2 linked regions of the Aquitalea magnusonii genome follow. The protein of the gene in region 2 binds, or shares a complex with, the protein of the main gene of each other region. Links are inferred from orthologs where the notes say so. Each region holds a gene or a part of one and is shown on either strand. Other genes may lie near its edges. The genes, in order: tsaD and tsaE.

Region 1 (10,810 bases), 2.5 Mb from region 2 along the record:
GAAACCGGTGCCGGCCAGCATGGCGTGGCCACCGCTACCGTGGCTGCACGTTATGGCATGGAATGCTTTGTCTACATGGGTGCCGAGGACATCAAGCGCCAGTCGCCCAATGTATTCCGCATGAAGCTGCTGGGTGCCACCGTGGTGCCGGTGGAGTCCGGTTCCAAAACCCTGAAGGACGCATTGAACGAAGCCATGCGCGACTGGGTGACCAATGTCGACAGCACCTTCTACATTCTGGGCACGGCAGCCGGCCCGCATCCTTACCCGATGATGGTGCGTGACTTCCTGTCGGTGATTGGCGAAGAGTCCAAGGAGCAAATGCCCGAAGTGGCTGGCCGCCAGCCGGATGTGGTGGTGGCCTGCGTGGGTGGCGGTTCTAACGCCATCGGCATGTTCTATCCCTACATCAATGTGGACGGCGTGCGCCTGGTGGGCGTGGAAGCCGGAGGTCACGGCATTGACAGCGGCATGCATGCCGCCCCCTTGTCCGGCGGTGCCGGCGTAGGCGTGCTGCACGGTGCCAAGAGCTATCTGATGCAGGATGCCAACGGTCAGGTTGTCGAGACCCATTCGGTATCGGCCGGTCTGGATTATCCCGGCGTTGGCCCTGAGCACAGCTATCTCAAGGACATTGGCCGCGCCGAATACGTTGCCATCGACGACAAGGAAGCCCTTGCTGCCTTCCATGACTGCTGTCACCTGGAAGGCATCATCCCGGCGCTGGAGTCCAGCCACGCGCTGGCCTGGGCTGCCAAGGTGGCACCCACCATGGGCAAGGACAAGGTGATTCTGGTCAACCTGTCCGGCCGTGGCGACAAGGACATCAATACCGTGGCCGGCCTGGCCGGTATCACGCTGTAACAAGGCGAAGGAAGGCTTATGTCACGTATTGCTGCATGTTTTGCTGCCCTGCAGGGCAAGAAGGCGCTGATTCCCTTCATTACCGCTGGCGACCCGCATCCGTCCCGCACCGTCGAGCTGATGCACGGTCTGGTGGATGGTGGTGCCGACATCATCGAACTGGGCGTGCCGTTTTCCGACCCGATGGCCGACGGCCCGGTGATCCAGCGCGCTTCGGAACGCGCACTGGTTCACAAGGTGGGTCTGCGCGATGTGCTGGCCATGGTGGCGGAATTCCGCAAAACCAACACCACCACGCCAGTCGTACTGATGGGTTATCTCAACCCGGTATTCGTCATGGGCTATGCGGCGTTTGCCACAGCAGCGCGTGAAGCAGGGGTGGATGGTGTGCTGACCGTGGATTGCCCGCCGGAAGAAGCGGCGGATCTGTCTGCCGCGCTGATCGCGGCAGACCTCGACCCGGTATTCCTGATTGCCCCTACCACGCCAGAGGCACGGGTGCGCGAAATCGCCCGTCACGCCCGTGGTTATGTCTATTATGTGTCGCTCAAAGGCGTCACCGGTGCAGGAAATCTGGACATTGACGATGTAGCGCGTAAAATTGCCGCCCTTAGAGCACATATTCAGGTTCCCATCGGCGTTGGCTTCGGCATTCGCGATGCCGCCACAGCCAAGGCCATCTCCGTGACGGCTGATGCCGTGGTGGTGGGGAGCCGACTGGTGCAGGAAATCGAGGCGGCGACAGAACAAACCGCCAAAGAGCGGTTGACCGGTCTGGTAGCGGAATTGAAAGCTGCCATTCTTTAAGGAACACGCAAACGGGGTGACATCACCCCGTTTTACTGACAACCCGGCTGGTGTGGCCGGGTTGTGTTGAGCAAGGAGTCAGCATGAGCTGGTTGAACAAGCTCCTGCCGCCGAAGATCAAGCGCGATTCCCGCGCTGACAAGCCTTCAGCGGTACCGGAGGGGCTGTGGAGCAAGTGCCCGGCATGTGAAGCCGTACTGTATTACACCGACCTGGAGAGCAATCTGCAGGTTTGTCCGAAATGTAATCATCACCATCCGCTGAATGCCCGTCAGCGGCTGGACATGCTGCTGGATGACGAAGGCCGCCGCGAAATCGGTGCCGAAGTCAAACCGGTGGACATTCTGAAGTTCAAGGATGGCAAACGCTATCCCGATCGCCTGGCAGCCGCGCAAAACAGCACCGGTGAAGACGATGCGCTGGTGGTGATGCAAGGCAGCATTCATTCCATGCCGGCCGTGGTGGCAGCCTTTGAATTCCGTTTCATCGGTGGTTCCATGGGTTCGGTGGTGGGTGAGCGTTTCGTGCGTGGCGTGCAAGCCGCCATCGAAGCCAAGGCCCCGTTCATCTGCGTGGCGGCATCCGGTGGTGCGCGCATGCAGGAAGGCCTGAACTCGCTGATGCAGATGGCCAAGACCAGTGCCGCACTGCAACTGCTGACCGATCACCAACTGCCTTTCATTTCGGTGCTGACCGATCCCACCATGGGTGGCGTGTCCGCCTCCTTCGCCTTCCTGGGTGATGTGGTGATTGGCGAACCGGGAGCGCTGATCGGTTTTGCCGGCCCGCGCGTGATCGAGCAGACCGTGCGTGAGACCCTGCCGGAAGGCTTCCAGCGTTCCGAATTCCTGCTGGAAAAGGGTGCCATCGACATGATCGTCGATCGTCGCGAACTCAAGCGCAAGATTGCCGAACTGGTGGCCATGCTGCAAAAGCAGCCTGCAGTCGCCTGATTTCCGGCCAGCAAGCCACAAGCCGCTTCCATTGGGGGCGGCTTTTTTCATGCCTGCTGCTTGTGCTAGGCTGGAGCCCATCTCCGGCATGACCGTAACTGTCGCCTTTATCAGAAAGCCTCGCCGTGCTTACCGCCTCCCAGTTGACCAGCTTGCAGGCCATTCTGCCTGCCGATCGTATCCATCTTGATGCAGAAACGTGTGAGCGCTATGGCCAGGACTGGACGCGCTACACCACGCCACGGGCGGCTGCCATCGTGTTTCCGATGGGTATCGAAGAAGTGCAGGCGGTGGTGCGCTGGGCCAATGCGCAGGGGGTGGGCATTGTCCCCTCTGGCGGCCGTACCGGCCTGTCTGGCGGTGCTGTTGCCGCGCAGGGCGAGGTGGTGGTGTCGCTGGAGCGCATGAACCGCATTGACGGTTTTGACCCGCTGGCGCGCACCGTGCGCTGCCAGGCCGGGGTGATCACCGCCGCCTTGCAGCAGTTTGCTGCCGACCACGGCCTGTATTACCCGGTGGACTTTGCCTCCAGTGGCTCCAGCCAGATCGGCGGCAATATCGCCACCAATGCAGGCGGTATCCGGGTGGTGCGCTATGGCATGACGCGGGAGTGGGTGGCTGGCCTTACGGCGGTGAGCGGTAGCGGTGAGGTACTGGAGTGCAATCTGGGCCTTGCCAAGAACAATGCCGGCTACGACTTCCGCCACCTGTTCATCGGCTCGGAAGGCACGCTGGGGCTGGTGGTGGAGGCCACCATGCGCCTGACCGATCTGCCACCGGCCACCACGGTGCTATTGCTGGCCTTGCCCAGGCTGGCAGACATCATGGCGGTGTTTCACGCCTTCCGCAGCGCGCTGACGCTGCAGGCTTTCGAATTCTTTTCTGATCTGGCGCTGACCCATGTGCTGGCTGCCCAGCAGGCAACAGCGCCGCTGGCTGAACGTCAGCCTTTCTATGTATTGCTGGAGCTGGAAACCGCAGTCCAGTCGCAGGAAGAAGCTGTCTTGCAGGTGTTTTCTGCTTGCCTGGAGCAAGGCTGGGTGTGTGATGGCGTCATTGCCCAGTCGCAGCAGCAGGCCAAGTCCTTGTGGCGCTTGCGCGAGGGCATCAGCGCCGCCATCACGCCGTATACGCCGTACAAGAATGACATCTCGGTGGTGCTGAGCCGGCTGCCGCAATTCGTGGCGCGTTTGCAAGGCGTGCTGGCGCGTGATTACCCGGACTTCGAGGTGCTGTGGTATGGCCATATCGGCGATGGCAATCTGCACATCAATGTGTTGAAACCGGCCAGTTGGGCGCTAGAGGATTTTCGTCATGCCTGCGAGCAGGTGAACGGCCAGGTGTTTGCGCTGGTGGCGGAGTTTGCCGGCAGCATGTCAGCCGAGCATGGCGTGGGCTTGCTCAAGCGCGATTATCTGGGGGTAACGCGTTCGGCAGAGGAGATTGCCCTGATGCGTGGGGTCAAGGCGGTATTTGATCCCAACTGCATCATGAATCCGGGCAAGTTACTTGCCTGATCGGCTTGCTGACGGTCACTGTGAATTGCAGGATGCAAGGTTATATGCTTTTGGTATTTTTATTCAGAATAACATCAGCTAAGCTTCGATAAAAATAATATATAACTCAATAAAAACAACAATTTGCGATGGCTTGTTGATTCTGAATATTACATTCTTGGTATCTGCAGTGAATCCATGGCCAATTTGTGCAGTTTTGCCTTTTTTCTAGGCAGCGCCAGCAAGTGGCTCACGGCAAAAGACTTTTTTTATTTGTTCAGTACTTATCCACAGAGTTATCCGCTGATTGCTGTGGATAATTGCGGCCCGCTGCAAGGGCGTGGCCATGGCCAACTGGCCACAACCCTTGACCGTTAACGGTTTCAGTCGGCCTGTGTGCTGCTTTCCAGCGCTTCCAGCTCTTCTTGCAGCAGCATCCAGTCTTCCTCCACCTGCGCCAGTTCGCTGCTGACCACGCCCAGCCGTTTGACGGCTTCGGCCAGTTTTGCCTTGTTGGCATCGCTATAGGCATCTTCACCGGACATGAAGGCATCCAGCTGGTTTTTCTCGCCGCTCAGTTGCTCCAACTGCTTTTCCAGCTTGGCCAGTTTGCTCAGCAGCGGCTTTTTCAGCTGCGCCAGTTTCTGGCGGGCTTCGGCTTCCTGGCGCTTTTGTTCCTTGCGGTTGACCGACTGGGCGTCGCCGCTGGATGGCTTGTTGCCTTCGGCCAGTTGGGCCAGACGCCACTGACGGTAGTCTTCCAGATCACCATCAAACGGCTTGACCGTGCCATCGCTGACCAGCCAGAACAGGTCGGTGGTGGATTCCAGCAGACTGCGGTCGTGCGATACCACAATCAGCGCGCCGGAGAAGTCCTGCAAGGCCAGTGTCAGCGCATGGCGCATTTCCAGGTCCAGGTGGTTGGTGGGTTCGTCCAGCAGCAAGAGATTGGGCTTTTGCCACACAATCATCGCCAGCGCCAGACGGGCTTTTTCGCCACCGGACATCGGGCCGACCAGATCGGTGGCGCTGTCGCCGCGGAAGTTGAAACCGCCCAGAAAGCTGCGTAGTTCCAGCTCGCGCACCGTCGGGGCCAGCCGCTGCATGTGCTGCAATGGCGATTCATCCTCGCGCAGGGTTTCCAGCTGGTGCTGGGCGAAATAGCCAATCTTCAGCGTTTGCGCCTTGATTACCTCGCCAGCTTGCTGCGGCAGGTCGCCCGCCAGCAGTTTCACCAGCGTGGATTTACCGGCACCGTTCACCCCCAAGAGGCCGATGCGGCTGCCGGCTTCCACTGACAGCGACAGCCCGCGCAGTATGGTGCTGCTGCCATAGCCGATATCCACCTTGTCCAGCCGCAGCAGCGGGTTGGGCAGGTTGTCCGGGCTGTCGAAGTGAAAATCAAACGGCGAGGCGACGTGGGCCGGGGCAATGCGCTCCAGCTTTTCCAGTGCCTTCACCCGGCTTTGCGCCTGCCTTGCCTTGCTGGCCTTGGCCTTGAAACGGGTGATGAAGGATTCCAGATGGGCGATCTGGCGTTGCTGCTTGTCATATTCGCCCTGCTGGCGCGCCAGCTTTTCCGCCCGCATGGTTTCAAACTGGCTGTAATTGCCGGTGTAGAGCGTCAGGGTCTGGTTGGCCACTTCGGCAATATGGCTGCAGATGCTGTCCAGGAAGTCGCGGTCGTGCGAGATGATCAGCAAGGTGCCCGGATAGCTTTGCAGCCAGTCTTCCAGCCACAGCACGGTTTCCAGGTCCAGGTGGTTGGTGGGCTCGTCCAGCAGCAGCAGGTCGGAGCGGCACATCAGCGCCTGGGCCAGGTTCAGCCGCATGCGCCAGCCACCGGAGAAACTCTTCACCGGGTTGCGGTGCGCTTCCACGGCAAAGCCCAGGCCGGTCAGCAGTTTGGCGGCACGGGCCGGGGCGGAATAGGCTTCAATGCGTGCCAGCTCGCCATGCAGATGACCAATGGCACTGCCGTCATCACGCGCCTCGGCGGCGGCCAGTTCGGCTTCCAGTTGGCGCAATTCCTGATCGCCATCCAGCACATAGTCGATGGCGGCGGTATCCAGCGCCGGGGTTTCCTGCGCTACGTGCGCCATCACCCATTGCTTGGGAATGTCGGCATCGCCGGCATCGGCGTGCAATTCACCCTTGAGCAGGGCAAACAGGCTGGACTTGCCCACGCCGTTGGCACCGACCAGGCCGGTCTTGTAGCCGGGGTTGAGGGTGAGGCTGGCGTCGATCAGCAAGTCTTTCAGCCCGCGACGCAGGCTGAGGTTTTTCAGTTGGATCATATTGGGTTTCTGCGCGGCACAGCGCGCTGTGCCGACGCGGTATTAAGCAGCGGGGAGGGCGGACAGGTCCCAGCGTGGTTTGATGGAATAGCCACCCGGTGCGGTGGCATGCCGCAGCCGCATGGCACCGGCAAAGGCAATCATCGCGCCGTTGTCGGTACACAGTGCCAGTGGCGGGTAGTACACCTGCAGCTTGCGACGGCTGGCGGCCTGATCCAGCGCGGCACGCAACTGCTTGTTGGCACCCACGCCACCGGCCACCACCAGCTTTTTCATGCCGGTCTGTTTCAGCGCCTTGAGCGACTTGCTGACCAGCACCTCGACAATGGCTTCCTGAAAGGCGCGGCAAATGTCCTTGCGGGTTTGCTCGTCAATCTGGCCGTGTTCGGCTTCCACTTGCTTGCTCAGGGTGAGCACGGCGGTTTTCAGGCCGGAGAAGCTCATGTCCAGATTGTCGCTGTGCAGCATGGGGCGGGGCAGATTGAAGCGAGTCGGGTCGCCTTCTTCGGCCAGCCGTGACAGCAGCGGGCCGCCGGGGTAGGGCAGGCCCAGCAGCTTTGCTGTCTTGTCGAAGGCTTCGCCCGCGGCATCGTCCAGCGTTTCACCCAGCACTTCATACTGGCCGATGCCATGCACTGCCATCAGCTGGGTGTGGCCGCCGGAAACCAGCAAGGCAATGAAGGGAAAGTCCGGGCGCGGGTCGGCCAGCAGCGGCGACAGCAAATGGCCTTCCAGATGATGCACGCCGATTACCGGAATGTTCAGGCCAAAGGCCAGCGCATTGGCCACGCTGGCTCCCACCATCAGCGCACCGCCAAGGCCGGGGCCCTGGGTGTAGGCAATGGCATCCACATCGGCCAGGGTTTTACCGGCATCGGCCAGGCAGGCTTCGGTGAGCGGGATGACGCGGCGGATATGGTCGCGGCTGGCCAGCTCGGGCACCACGCCACCGTATTCGGCGTGCATGGCCATTTGCGTATGCAGTTGGTGGGCAACTAGGCCCGCCGTGAGGTCGTACAGTGCAACGCCGGTTTCGTCGCACGATGATTCGATTCCAAGTACCAGCATGATGGCTTTATAACGGGGCAATCTTTCCATTTTACCGGCTAATCTTTGTCTGCCCAAATCTGGAATGATAGTCTGTGCCGATCGGCGCTTCTGGCGCGCAACAAAATCAGGAAGGGACAGGTAGTGAAAGCAAGACTCAAATGGGTGGATGGCGTGTGTTTCATGGGCGAAAGCGGCAGTGGCCATGCGGTGGTGATGGACGGTGCGCCGGAAGGTGGTGGCCGTAATCTGGGCCCGCGGCCGATGGAACTGCTGTTGCTGGGAACCGCCGGCTGTACCAGTTATGACGTGATTTCCATCCTGAAAAAGTCGCGCCAGCAAGTGACCGACTGCTGGGTGGAAATGGAAGCCGAGCGCGCGGATACCGAACCCAAGGTGTTCACCAAGATTCATTTCCACTTTGTGGTGACTGGCCGCGAACTGAAGCCGGAAGTGGTGGAGCGTGCCATCAAGCTGTCGGCAGAAAAATACTGCTCGGCCTCCATCATGCTGGGCAAGACCGCCGACATCACCCACGACTTCGAGCTGCGTGAGAGCTGATGCCTGCTCCCGGCTCCCCCGGTGTCCGGTTCGGTAACACAAGACCGCCGCTGCCATCAGGTAGCGGCGGTCTTGTTTTTGCCGCTGGCGGCAGCCGCGGTGGCACAGCGGCAAAACTTGCCGCCCAGGCTGGCTGGCGCGGGGGGGCGCAGGGTGTGACCGGCTTGCGCCATCAATAAAATCAGGCTTCTAGGCGGATTGCTGCGGCTGGCATGATTCCTGCTAATGATCGGGACGCATTCAGGGAGAAACGGTCATGTTGGACAAGATTGGCAAGGAGTTCGATTTTCAGCAGCGGGCGCTGAATCTGCGCGCATACCGCCAGGAAGTCATTGCCAGCAATATTGCCAATGCCGACACCCCCAATTACAAAGCGGTGGATTTCGACTTCAAGCAGGCGCTGCAGTCGGCACAAGGCAGTCAGAACAAGCTGGCCTTGAATGTAACCGATGCGCGCCACTTGCCGGGCGATGCCGCCGGTGCCGCCGGCAAGCCCGCCGTGCAGTATCGCAATGCAGTACAGCAAAGCCTGGACGGTAACACCGTGGATATGGACGTGGAGCGTGCGGCTTTTGCGGATAACGCACTGCAATACCAGTCCACGCTCACTTTCCTGAGCAAGCGTATTTCCAGTCTGAATACCGCCATTACCGGTGGAGGTCAGTAAGCATGTCTCTTGCCAATATCTTTGCCATTTCCGGTTCCGCGCTCACCGCCCAGTCGATGCGACTTAACGTGGTGGCCAGTAATATCGCCAACGCGGAAAGCGCCACCAGCTCCACCGGGCAGCCCTACAAGGGCCGCCATGTGGTGTTTACCGCGCTGCCGGTGACAGCATCCCAGCCGCAGGTGGCGGGGGTGCGCGTGACTTCCATCGTGGAAGATCAGACGCCGCCGCGCCTGAAGTATGACCCCAGCAATCCTCTGGCGGACGAGAAGGGCTATGTCAACATGCCCAACGTCAATCCGGTCGAGGAAATGTCCGACATGATTTCCGCCTCGCGCTCGTATCAGACCAATGTGGAAATGATGAATACCGCCAAAACCCTCCTGCAGAAAACCCTGCAGCTGGGGCAGTGATGAAAGGCCAGCGCCATGACCAGCTCGGTTAATTCCTCGTCCAATCCGTATGCAGTACTCAACGGCAGCTCCAGCAGCAGTGGCACCAGTTCCACTACTTCCACCAATGCCAACAACGACACCAGTGCCAAAGGTATTCAGGACCGCTTCCTGAAACTGCTGGTTACCCAGTTGCAGGCACAGGACCCGATGAATCCGATGGATAACAGCCAGATCACCAGCCAGATGGCGCAGATCAGCCAGGTATCCGGCATGCAGACGCTGAACACCTCGATGCAGAGCCTGGTGCAGTCGCAAGCGGCCAACCAGTCGATGATGGCTGCCACCATGATAGGCAAGCAGGCGCTGGTGCCTGGCAATGCGCTCAACCTTAGCAGCGGCAGCTCGGTGCAAGGGGCGGTGAATCTCAGCGGCGCGGCAACCGATTACACCGTCAGCATCAAGGATGCCAATGGCACGGTGGTGGACACCCTCACGGTGAAGAGCCCCAGCAATGGCCTGAATACCTTCGACTGGGATGGCAAGGATGCCAATGGCAACCAGTTGCCCAGCGGCAAGTACACCTTCAGCGCCCAGGCCACCAGTGCCAGCACCACGGCAGTTACCGCCACGCCTTATGCCAATCAGGCGGTGACAGCAGTGAGCTGGGCCAGCGGTACGCCGCAGCTGATCATGAAAGACGGCACCAGCGTCGGTCTGGCCAATGTGGCACAGCTATCTTAAATCCAGGTCATTAGTGCAATCAGGTTTCGGGGAGTAGCAATATGGGTTTTCAACAAGGTCTGAGCGGTCTGAATTCGGCGTCCTCGCAGTTGGATACCATTGGCAATAACGTGTCCAATGCCAGCACCGTTGGCTTTAAGAGTTCGCGTACCGAGTTCAGCGATCTGTTTTCCACCAGCTTTTATGGTGTGGCCAGTACTAGTTCCGGTATCGGCTCGCAGGTGAGCGCGGTAACCCAGTCCTTCAGTGCCGGCAACATTACCCCGACTGGTCGCAGCCTTGATCTGGCCATCAACAACAATGGTTTTTTCATTGTGCGGCAAAACCCCACATCTTCCACCGGTTCGCTGGCCTACACCCGTAATGGCCAGTTCCAGGTGGACAAGGATGGCTACATCGTCAATGGCAATGACCGCCTGCAAGGCTGGATGGCCAATAACGGCGTGGTGACCCAAGGCCCGGTGACCGACCTGAAACTGCAAACCAACCTGATTTCGCCGGCCGCCACCACCAAGGTCACCATGGGGGTCAATCTGGATTCCCGCCTGAGCACCCCTACGGTGACGCCGCTGGACCCCACCAATACCAAGACCTTCAACTGGTCCAATGCCGCACAGGTGTATGACAGCCTGGGCAACCAGCACAATCTGACCCTGTACTACGTCAAGGGTACGCCCACTGCCACCGGTACGCCGTGGACGGTAACGGCCTATGTGGACGGTAATCCGGCCACTACGCCCAATACCTACACCATGAACTACGACACCTCGGGTAATCTGATCACTACCACATCTACCACTCCGCCCACCACGATCGCGCCGTTCAGTGTCAGCTATACCGCGACAAGTCCTAATGGATCTTCTACGCCGCTTAACTTCACTGTCGACTATACCGGCTCTACCCAAACTGCCCAGGCCTCCGGCACCCCGACCGAAACCGTGGATGGTTATGCGCCAGGTACCCTGAGCAGCATGAATATCGA
Region 2 (10,807 bases):
CCTGTTGCACCTGCTGCGCGATAGTGGCAAGACCCACCATTATGTTGCACGCAATGGTGCATTCCAGCAGATGTCCGGCGGCAAGGTGGTACAGATGATATGCATTGCTTACGATCCGGCGCTCAATGTCCTGCCCGAGCTTTCTGCCAATAAATATGCGATCAATGTTCGTTTTGTCAGTGCGGTTACCGGAGAAAGCCGGCCGCGCCAGACCGAGTCGGATGTTGAGTTTACCCTGACCAACTGCAAGTTCTGAGTGCCATGTCCCAAGCTGTCCGTACCGTTGCCTGCCCCACCTGTGGCACTGCCGTGAGGTGGGAGCCTGCCAGTCTGTATCGCCCTTTTTGCAGCGAACGCTGCAAGATGATTGATCTGGGCGAGTGGGCGAATGAAACCTACCGTGTGCCTGCTGTCGAGGAAAGCCCTGATAGCGAGGTCGACCCTGCCCGTTACCGCTGATCAAAATGTGAAAAAGCCCGCCTAAGCGGGCTTTTTCATGCCGAGCAGCTATGGTTCAGGCCCGAGCAGCCAGCGCGGCACCCTGGGTGAAGTAGGTTTTCACGCCACTCAGGATAGAACCCGCCATCTGTTGCTGGAAGTCGCTGTCCAGCAGGCGTTGCTCTTCTTCCGGATTGCTGATGAAGGCAGTTTCCACCAGGATGGATGGAATGTCTGGTGCCTTGAGTACCGCAAAACCGGCTTGTTCCACCTGGGCGCTGTGCAGCTTGTTCAGGCTACCTACCTTGCCCAGCATGATCTTGCCCAGTTTCAGGCTGTCATTGATGGTGGCGGTCTGGGTCAGGTCTAGCAGGGTATGCGCCAGGAATTTGTCCTTGCTGGCAATCTTCACTCCGCCAATCAGGTCCGAGCTGTTTTCCGATTGCGCCATAGTTTTGGCAAAAGCACTGGAAGCACCTTTCTCGGACAAGGCAAATACCGAAGAACCACGGGCGCTACGGTTGGGCGCAGCATCGGCATGGATGGAGATGAACAAGTCCGCATTCAGCTTGCGTGCCTTGGCTACCCGGACTCCCAGCGGGATGAAAATGTCTTCTTCCCGTGTCATGAAGGCCTTCATATTGCGCTCGGCATCAATCATGCGTTTCAACTGTTTGCCTATGCGTAACACGATGTCTTTCTCGCGGGTGCCATTCATGCCGATGGCGCCCGGGTCCTCACCGCCATGGCCTGGGTCCAGCATCACCACGATGGGGCGGTTGCTGTCGTTTTTCTTCGGCTTTACCTGTGGCGGCGGCTCGGTGAGCTTGCCCTTGTTGTAATCGTCGAGCAAAGCCATCAGCGGGTCATCTTGTGCGCCACTGGAGGGGTAGAGGTCGATCACCAGACGGTGTTTGTACTCCGCCACCGGATTGAGGGTGAAAGCCTGCGGTTTGACATCGGTTTTGAGTTCCAGCACCAGGCGGACGGTATCCGGACTGAATTGCCCGGCGCGGGCTGTCTTGATATACGGATCGGCATCAGCAATCTGGCTGCTGATATCCTTGAGCACGCTGTTGAGCTGCACGCCTTCCAGGTCAATCACCAGTCGATCGGGATTACTGATGGTGAACTGTCTGAACTTGATGGCATCACTGGCTTCCAGTGTGATGCGGGTATAGCTGGAGGCGGGCCAGATGCGGATGGCAACCACCTGACTGCTGCCGGCAAAGCCAAGTTTGCTGACACTGAGCAGGAAGGTGGCGGCCGCTGCGCCTAGCAGACGGCGGCGGGTGGGATCGAAAGTCGAGTCAGGCATGACTGTCCGGTTTCTGTTCTTGCAGTTAAACGATACGTGCGACCTGTGCCGCTGACTTCAAGTTCCAGTGTCAGATCGGGCGGCGGAAGCAATCCGCCAGCCTTGTCCGGCCATTCAACCAGACAAATGCTGTCCGCTCCAAAATAATCACGGAAACCGGCGTCATCCCATTCTTCCGGGTCGGCAAAACGATACAGGTCAAAATGGTGGACGGTGAAGTGAGCAAGCGGATAGCTTTCCACCAGGGTGTAGGTGGGGCTTTTCACCTTGCCATGATAGGCCAGTCCAGCCAGCAGGCCACGGGTAAATGTGGTTTTTCCTGCGCCCAGATCGCCCTGCAGAAACAGGACCACGCCCGCCTGCAGGGCGTCAGCCATGCTTGCGCCAAGCGCAAGGGTTGCCGATTCATCGGACAGGTTGCCACTGCGAACGCTGGTATCATCCATGACCATATGACTGAGAAATCCTATCAAAAACTGGATTATCCCGAATTGGCCGGGCAAATCAAAGCCTGGGCGCAAGATTTGGGTTTTGCCGCAGCCCGGATCAGCAAGGCCGCGCTGCCGCCACAGGCCGAGGCTCAGTTGCAAGCCTGGCTGGACGAGGGCTGTCATGGCCAGATGGATTACATGGCCCGGCATGGCAGCCTGCGGGTCAAACCGGCGGACCTGGTACCCGGCACCCTGTCCATTGTCAGCGTGCGTCTGCCTTACTGGCCGGCGCAGGCGCAGGCCAGCGAAGAGGTGCTGGCGGATGGCCGCCTTGCCTATCTGTCACGCTATGCCTTGGGACGGGATTATCACAAGGTGTTGCGCGCACGCTTGCAGAAGCTGGCGGACAAGGTGGCCGAGCACATCGGTCCGTTTGGCTACCGCGTGTTTACCGATAGTGCGCCGGTGGCCGAAGTGGCGCTGGCTGCGCAGTCCGGGCTGGGCTGGCGCGGCAAGCACACCTTGCTGTTAAACCGCGAACAAGGTTCGCTGTTTTTCCTGGGAGAGTTGTTTACTGATCTGCCCTTGCCTGCCGATCCTGCAGAAGAAGGTCATTGCGGCCGTTGCACCCGTTGTATCGATATCTGTCCGACCCAGGCCATCACTGCGCCGTATAAGGTGGATGCGCGGCGCTGCATCTCCTATCTCACCATCGAGTTGAAAACGGCCATACCGCCTGAGTTTCGTTCCATGATTGGCAACCGTGTCTATGGTTGTGATGATTGTCAGTTGACCTGTCCGTGGAACCGCTTTGCCGTCAATACGGTGGAGCCGGATTTTGCTGTGCGTCACGGTCTGGATCAGGTCAGCCTGCTGGAGTTGTTTGGCTGGAGCGAGGCCATGTTCAAGGAAAAGCTGGCCGGCAGCCCGATATACCGTATCGGCTATGCCAAATGGCTCTCCAATCTGGCCGTGGGTTTGGGTAATGCGCCGTATGATCCGCAGATCGTGCTTGCGTTGCAGCAGCGGCTGGATTACCCGGATGAACTGGTGGCCGAGCCAGTGCGCTGGGCCTTGCAGCAGCAGCGCTTGCGGCAACTGGATGAATAGAAAAAGGGAGCGTTGTGCTCCCTTTGGTGTGGGCTGTTGTGCCAGGTTTGTTTCCGCGCAAGCGCTTCAGTTCAGTGGTTTGGTGAAATGAAAGGACGTGATGCTGAAACCTTTGCGGAAGTACAGACGGTGGGCTTCCGTGCGCCAGGTGCCGGAATCGAGCACCTGGAAACCGCATCCCAGCCGACGGGCTTCTGTTGCACACCAGTCCAGCAACAGGCTGCCGATGCCGCGTGAGCGATGTGCTTCGTCACTGACCAGGTCGTCAATATAAAGCCGCAGGTCCTCGTAGGTATTTTCATATACCCGGTACAGTGCCAGCCCCAGCGGGGTGCCATCGGTATCCAGCGCCACCACCATGCGGGCACCAAAAGCACAGACACGTTGCATTTTTGCCGCATAACTGTGGCCATGCTCTGGCAGCATGGGCCGCAACTGGCGATGCAAAGCGCTACAGCGCGCCAGCAGCTCCGGTTCGGTGACCTTGCCTGCTTCGTCAGTCAAGGGCTGGATGCGTAGCGTGGCGGCCATGGTCATGCGGGGCGGGACGGGGCAATGACCAGCGATTCGCCATCCAGAATCACCTTGCCTTGCACCAGGCATTGGGTGGCCAGCTTGACGCGCTTTTTCTCGGGGAAAATTTCCACCACGGTGGCGCGGGCGGTGACAGTCTGGCCAATGCGTACCGGTGCCTTGAAGCGGGTGGATTGCGACAGGTAGATGGTGCCGTTGCCGGGCAACTTGGTGCCCACCACGGTGGAGATCAGGCTGGCGGTCAGCATGCCGTGGGCAATGCGGGTCTGGAACGGGGTGGTCTCGGCGTATTCCTGGTTGATATGTACCGGGTTGTCATCACCGGAGACGGCTGCAAACATCAGGATATCGGCTTCGGTAATGGTTTTGGCGTACTCGGCTGAATCGCCGACCTTGATGTCTTCAAAGTAGACTGTCATGCATGTTTCTCCGGCTATGACGTTGAAATTGCTGCACTGCATTGTGCCATGCAGCAGACGAAATGCAAATTAAGCGGAAATGACGTAGTATCTGCAATCAGTTGTTTTTTTGCTACGTGCCACACATGAAAATTCAACCAAACGCTCGTTTGAAATGGCGTTGGGGCATAATCGGGAAACACCACGGTAGCAAGTCCCTTTCCGAGTTCGATTAACCCAGAGAGCTATTCGCTGGAGGAATATGAAAGTTCTAGTCGCTGTTAAACGCGTTGTCGATTACAACGTGAAGGTCCGCGTGAAGGCTGACGGGTCCGATGTCGATGTGGCCAACGTCAAGATGTCGATGAACCCCTTTGACGAAATTGCCGTTGAAGAGGCCGTGCGTTTGAAAGAAGCCGGCAAGGCCAGCGAAATCGTAGTCGTGTCCATGGGTGTCAAGCAGTGCGAGGAAACCCTGCGCACCGCCCTGGCCATGGGTGCCGACCGCGCCATCCTGGTGGAAACCGAAACCGAACTGCAGCCCCTGGCCGTGGCCAAGCTGCTCAAGGCGGTTGCTGACAAGGAACAACCGCAACTGCTGATCGTTGGCAAGCAAGCCATTGACGATGATGCCAACCAGACCGGCCAGATGGCTGCTGCCTTGCTGGGCTGGGCACAAGGCACTTTCGCCTCCAAGGTGGATGTCGCTGCCGAAACCGTGGACGTGATCCGCGAAATCGACGGTGGCCTGGAAACCGTCAAGCTGCGTCTGCCGGCCGTGGTGACCGCCGACCTGCGCCTGAACGAGCCGCGCTTCATCAAGCTGCCCAACATCATGGCCGCCAAGAAGAAGCCGCTGGACAAGACCAGCCCGGCCGATCTGGGAGTGGATGTCACGCCGCGCCTGAAAACGCTGAAAGTGGCCGAACCGGCCAAGCGCTCTGCCGGCATCAAGGTAGCCAACGCTGCCGAGCTGGTAGCCAAACTGAAAAACGACGCAAAGGTGCTGTAAGCCATGGCCATTCTCGTTATCGCTGAACACGACAACCAGAGCCTGAAAGCAGGCACCCTGAATACCGTAACTGCCGCTGCCAAGCTGGGCGAAGTACACGTACTGGTGGCCGGTCACAACGCCGCTGCCGCTGCCGATGCGGCCAAGAGCGTGGCCGGTGTGGCCAAGGTACTGCTGGCTGATGCCGCCCAGTACGCGCACGGCCTGGCCGAATCGCTGTCTGCCCTGGTGGTGGAAGTGGCCAAGGGCTACAGCCATGTACTGGCTCCGGCCAGCTCCTTTGGCAAGAACCTGCTGCCGCGCGTGGCTGCCTTGCTGGATGTGGCACAGATTTCCGAAATCACCGCCATCGAATCCGCTGACACCTTCGTGCGCCCGGTGTATGCCGGCAACGTGCTGGCCACCGTACAGTCGGCAGATGCCATCAAGGTGATCACCGTACGTACCACTGCGTTTGACGCAGCAGCTCAGGGCGGCAGTGCCGCCGTGGAAAGCGTTGCCGTGGCTGCTGATCCGCAACTGTCCAGCTTTGTCGGCCAGGAGCTGACCAAGTCTGACCGTCCGGAACTGGGCGCTGCCAAGATCATCGTATCCGGTGGTCGTGCGCTGGGCTCGGAAGAGCAGTTCAAGTCCGTGATCGAGCCGCTGGCTGACAAGCTGGGTGCTGCCGTGGGTGCTTCCCGCGCTGCGGTTGACGCCGGCTACGCACCGAACGACTACCAGGTTGGCCAGACCGGCAAGGTGGTTGCGCCGCAACTGTACTTCGCCGTGGGCATTTCCGGTGCCATCCAGCATCTGGCCGGCATGAAGGACTCCAAGGTGATCGTAGCGATCAACAAGGACGAAGAAGCGCCGATCTTCCAGGTAGCCGATTACGGCATCGTCGGTGACCTGTTCACCGTGGTGCCGGAACTGCTGGCCGAGCTGTCCAAGTAATGGTGTGCGGGGAGGGGACACCCTCCCCATCCGAGCAGGCAAGATAGCCGCCGGATCAAAACAAAAAACAACCGGCAACGACCGGTCTGCTTCGTGGAGGAGCCAGCTTTCCCGTTACCAGGTGACGGGAGGGCGTGCTCATGCATCAGGTAGACGGCGTGCCGGTTTTTTCATATCTACGACGATTGTTGTGCAGCAAGAATGAGGAGAGATTCATGATCTATAACGCGCCAGTCAAGGAAATCCGTTTTGTACTGAATGAATTGGCCGAACTGACCTCGGTGTGCAGCCTGCCGGGTTATGAAGACTGCTCGGTAGAACTGGTGGATGCCATTCTGGAAGAAGCCGCCAAGTTTGCCGAAGGCGTGTTGGCACCCATCAACAAGCAGGGTGACAAGGGTGCCACGCTGAAGGACGGCGAAGTGACCGCCGCTCCCGGTTTCAAGGACGCCTGGCAGCAATATGTGGAGTCGGGCTGGGTGGGCCTGCGTGCTCCGGCTGATTTTGGCGGGCAGGGCATGCCGGCCCTGGTGGCCATTGCCGCCGAAGAAATGTGGTGCTCCTCCAATCTGGCCTTCTCGCTGGCCCCGCTGCTGACGCTGGGCGCGGTAGAGGCCATTCACCACCATGCCTCGGAAGAACTCAAGGCAGTTTACCTGCCGCGCATGTCCAGTGGCGAATGGACCGGCACCATGAACCTGACCGAGCCGCAAGCCGGTTCTGACCTGGCCCAGGTGCGCTCCCGTGCCGTACCGCAGGAGGATGGCAGCTATCTGGTGACCGGCCAGAAGATTTTCATCACCTGGGGTGAGCACGACATGGCCGACAACATCGTCCATCTGGTGCTGGCCCGCCTGCCGGATGCACCGGCCGGGGTGAAGGGTATTTCCCTGTTCATCGTGCCCAAGTACCTGGTCAATGCCGATGGCAGCCTGGGTGCGCGTAACGATGTGCGTTGCGTCTCGCTGGAACACAAGCTGGGCATTCATGGCAGCCCGACAGCGGTGATGAGCTTTGGCGATAACGGTGGTGCGGCCGGCTACCTGGTGGGCGAGGCCAACAAGGGTCTGGGCTATATGTTCACCATGATGAACCACGCCCGTCTCGGGGTGGGGGTGGAAGGCATGTCGGTATCCGAGCGCGCTTACCAGAAGGCGGTCGAGTATGCGCGTGACCGCGTGCAAAGCCGCGCCATCGGCTCGCCCGACCCGGCTGGTGTGGCCATCATCAAGCACCCGGATATCCGTCGCATGCTGATGACCATGCGCAGCCAGATCGAAGCCCAGCGTGCCTTGGCCTTCTACACCGCTGCGGCACTGGACCGCGCCTCGCGCCACCCGGTGGCCAGCGAAGCTGCGCGCAATCAGGCGCTGGTGAACTTCCTCATCCCCATCGTCAAGGGCTGGAATACCGAGCAGGCCAACGAGCTGACCAGCCTGGCGGTGCAAGTGCATGGCGGCATGGGCTTCATCGAAGAAACCGGTGTGGCACAGTACTACCGCGATGCCCGCATCACCGCCATTTATGAAGGCACCACTGGCATTCAGGCGCTGGACCTGATTGGCCGCAAAACCTTCAGCGAGGGCGGCGCCACGGCCCGTGCGCTGCTGGAAGAAGCACGAGCGACTGCCGACAAGCTGGCGGCTGCCGGTTATGCCAGCATGGCGCACAATCTGCAGCAGGCTGCTGCCGAGGCTGAGCGCTGCGTTGCCTTCATCCTGGGCAGCTTTGGCACGCAGCCGCAGCTGGCGGCCGCCGGTTCGGTACCTTTCCTCAAGCTGATGGGCATTGTGCTGGGTGGCTGGCAGCTGGGCCGCGCCGCGCTGATCGCACGCGAAAAGCTGGGTGAAGATGGTGTGGACGAAGATTTCCTCAAGGCCAAGATCACCACCGCCCGCTTCTTTGCCGAGCACCTGCTGCCGCAGGTTGGCGGCCTGGCTGCAGCCATTGTGGATGGGGCTGACAGCGTGCTGGAGCTGGACGATACCCTGTTTTGATCTTGCGTTTTATGGTGCTGAACAGCCACCTGCGGGTGGCTGTTTCTTTATGTAAAAGTATTGGAAACAAGGCAGGACAAATCAGGAAGTGATGCAAAAACAGGTGCTTGTGACTTGTTTCAACTGGCCGAAAGCGGTATGATGGTAAGGTTTAACCAAACGGGACAGGCGCAAAACGTCGTGTCCCGTTATTCACATAAAAATCCGCAAAAACATACAAGCGAAACGCAACAGGAGCTAGTCAGTGTCAACCGTACCAGCGATCCTCGTCTTGGCTGACGGTACCCTCTTCAAGGGCAGTGCCATCGGAGCCACCGGCCATACGGTCGGCGAAGTGGTATTCAATACCGCCATGACCGGGTATCAGGAAATCCTCACCGATCCCTCCTACACCAAACAAATCGTCACCCTGACTTATCCCCACATCGGTAATGTCGGCGCGAATTCGGAAGATACCGAATCCCGCGCCGTTTTCGCATCCGGTCTGATCATTCGTGATCTGCCGCTGCTGCACAGCAACTTCCGCGCGGAAGATTCGCTGTCCGACTACCTGGCCAAGAACAATGTCGTGGCCATTGCCGATATCGACACCCGTCGCCTCACCCGCATTCTGCGCGAAAAGGGCGCACAGGCCGGCTGCATCATGGCCGGTGCCGATCTGGACGAAGCCCGCGCACTGGAACTGGCACGCGGTTTCGGTTCCATGGCCGGTCAGGATCTGGCCAAAGTAGTCAGCTGCACCGCGTCCTACCAGTGGAAGCTGGGCGAATGGAAACTGGGCAGCGGCTACAGCGAACAGGCCCAAACCCCGTTCCATGTGGTGGCTTACGACTTCGGCGTGAAGCACAACATCCTGCGCATGCTGGCCGAACGTGGCTGCAAGCTGACCGTGGTGCCGGCCCAGACCCCGGCCAAGGACGTGCTGGCACTGCAGCCGGATGGTGTGTTCCTGTCCAACGGCCCTGGCGATCCGGAACCGTGTGACTACGCCATCACTGCCATCCGCGAAATCCTGGAAACCCGTCTGCCGGTATTCGGCATCTGTCTGGGTCACCAGTTGCTGGGCCTGGCCACCGGTGCCAAGACCAGCAAGATGAAGTTCGGCCACCACGGTGCCAACCACCCGGTGCAGGATCTGGACAGCGGCCGCGTGATGATCACCAGCCAGAACCACGGCTTCCAGGTGGACGAATCCACCCTGCCGGCCAATGTGCGCGTGACCCATCGCAGCCTGTTCGACCAGACCGTGCAGGGTATTGCGCTGACCGACCGCCCGGCCTTCTCCTTCCAGGGTCACCCGGAAGCGAGCCCCGGCCCGGAAGATGTGGCCTATCTGTTTGACCGCTTCATCACGGCGATGAGCCAGGCGAAGTAAACGGACCAGAACGGAGAACAAGCATGCTGGGCATTACCGATATCACCACCTACCTGATCGGCACCATCATCATCGTGCTGCTGCCAGGCCCTAACTCCATGTATGTGCTGTCGGTGGCGGCACAACGCGGCATCCGTCGCGGCTTTGTGGGTGCCTGCGGGGTATTTACCGGTGATGCCATCCTGATGACGCTGGCCGCCACAGGGGCGGCAGGGGTGCTCAAGGCCAATCCGGCCCTGTTTGCCGTGGTCAAGTACGCCGGTGGTGCTTACCTGACCTGGCTGGGGCTGCAGATGCTGCGTGGTGCCTGGCGTGCCTGGCGCAATGCTTCCCACGGGGAAGCCGCTGCGTCGGAAGCCCGCCGCGAAGTGGACGCCAGCCGTCCCTTCGTCAAGGCACTGGTCATCAGCCTGATGAACCCCAAGGCCATCTTGTTCTTCGTGTCCTTCTTCGTGCAATTCGTCGACCCGGCCTATCCGCACCCGGTGCTGACCTTTCTTGTGCTGGGCACGCTGCTGCAGTTGTGCAGTGCCCTGTATCTGGCCACCATCATCGTGTCCGGCGCAAGACTGGCCGAAGCCTTCCGCCGCCGCCGCAAACTGTCCTCTGCCATGTCTGGCGGAGTGGGCGCGCTGTTTCTGGGCTTCGGGGCCAAACTGGCGGCAGCCAGCCTGAACTGAACAATTGAAATTGACTGAGCGATAACATGCCGAAACGTACCGACCTCAAGAGTATTCTCATCATCGGCGCTGGCCCCATTGTGATTGGCCAGGCCTGCGAGTTTGACTACTCCGGCGCCCAGGCCTGCAAGGCCCTGCGTGAAGAAGGTTACAAAGTCATCCTGGTGAACTCCAATCCGGCCACCATCATGACTGACCCGAACATGGCCGATGTCACCTACATCGAACCCATCACCTGGCCGGTTCTGGAAAAAATCATTGCCAAGGAACGCCCGGACGCCATCTTGCCCACCATGGGCGGTCAGACCGCACTGAACTGTGCGCTGGACCTGGCCAAGCACGGCGTGCTGGAAAAGTACAATGTCGAGCTGATCGGTGCCACCGAAGACGCCATCGACAAGGCGGAAGACCGTGGCCGCTTCAAGGAAGCCATGGCCAAGATCGGCCTGTCCTGCCCGTTGTCCTTCGTCTGCCACACCATGGAAGAGTCGCTGGAAGCGCAATCCAAGGTGGGCTTCCCCACGCTGATCCGTCCGTCCTTCACCATGGGCGGCTCCGGTGGCGGCATCGCCTACAAC

What was found.
Region 1: the proteins of tsaE (region 2) and tsaD are in contact, whole or in part, in a crystal structure (PDB 6N9A), measured with the Thermotoga maritima proteins. The link is inferred for Aquitalea magnusonii from one-to-one orthologs. Residues at the interface, in WP_004082108.1 of Thermotoga maritima: Leu37, Gly38, Lys46, Lys57, Val59, Lys60, Ser61, Thr63, Phe64, Thr65, Leu66, Met67, Val69, Pro71, Tyr82, Arg83, Leu84, Asp86, Asp88, Phe89, Asp93, Ile128, Asp130, Glu131, Arg134; in WP_004082750.1 of Thermotoga maritima: Cys10, Asp11, Arg49, His50, Leu82, Gly84, Gly135, Gly136, Glu154, Thr155, Leu156, Asp157, Asp158, Ser159, Glu162, Asp165, Lys166, Arg169, Leu170, Tyr175, Lys213, Thr214, Leu217, Tyr218, Gln221, Arg222, Asn324.

The regions. Positions count from the first base shown.
Region 1 is NZ_AP018823.1:2,595,308-2,606,117, reverse strand. What follows is about bases 5,473-8,430. They hold tsaD (tRNA (adenosine(37)-N6)-threonylcarbamoyltransferase complex transferase subunit TsaD), read right to left. Parts: upstream 7,486-8,430; coding sequence 6,460-7,485; downstream 5,473-6,459. Other genes in these bases: flgB (flagellar basal body rod protein FlgB), read left to right, coding at 8,282-8,430; DLM_RS12335 (OsmC family protein), read left to right, coding at 7,609-8,025; DLM_RS12345 (ATP-binding cassette domain-containing protein), read right to left, coding at 5,473-6,417. Outside these bases: trpB (tryptophan synthase subunit beta), read left to right, coding at 1-864; trpA (tryptophan synthase subunit alpha), read left to right, coding at 883-1,671; accD (acetyl-CoA carboxylase, carboxyltransferase subunit beta), read left to right, coding at 1,755-2,624; DLM_RS12355 (FAD-binding oxidoreductase), read left to right, coding at 2,750-4,141; more of DLM_RS12345, read right to left, coding at 4,504-5,472; more of flgB, read left to right, coding at 8,431-8,692; flagellar basal body rod protein FlgC, read left to right, coding at 8,695-9,105; DLM_RS12320 (flagellar hook assembly protein FlgD), read left to right, coding at 9,121-9,828; flagellar hook protein FlgE, read left to right, coding at 9,870-10,810.
Region 2 is NZ_AP018823.1:83,265-94,071, forward strand. The notes cover bases 459-3,413. They hold tsaE (tRNA (adenosine(37)-N6)-threonylcarbamoyltransferase complex ATPase subunit type 1 TsaE), read right to left. Parts: upstream 2,203-3,413; coding sequence 1,714-2,202; downstream 459-1,713. Other genes in these bases: yacG (DNA gyrase inhibitor YacG), read left to right, coding at 459-459; DLM_RS00445 (N-acetylmuramoyl-L-alanine amidase), read right to left, coding at 515-1,756; queG (tRNA epoxyqueuosine(34) reductase QueG), read left to right, coding at 2,209-3,297; DLM_RS00460 (GNAT family N-acetyltransferase), read right to left, coding at 3,364-3,413. Also shown: cell division protein ZapD, read left to right, coding at 1-256; more of yacG, read left to right, coding at 262-458; more of DLM_RS00460, read right to left, coding at 3,414-3,828; DLM_RS00465 (MaoC family dehydratase), read right to left, coding at 3,831-4,250; DLM_RS00470 (electron transfer flavoprotein subunit beta/FixA family protein), read left to right, coding at 4,492-5,241; DLM_RS00475 (electron transfer flavoprotein subunit alpha/FixB family protein), read left to right, coding at 5,245-6,177; DLM_RS00480 (acyl-CoA dehydrogenase), read left to right, coding at 6,393-8,174; carA (glutamine-hydrolyzing carbamoyl-phosphate synthase small subunit), read left to right, coding at 8,419-9,549; leucine efflux protein LeuE, read left to right, coding at 9,573-10,229; carB (carbamoyl-phosphate synthase large subunit), read left to right, coding at 10,256-10,807. UniProt on the Escherichia coli protein: Required for the formation of a threonylcarbamoyl group on adenosine at position 37 (t(6)A37) in tRNAs that read codons beginning with adenine.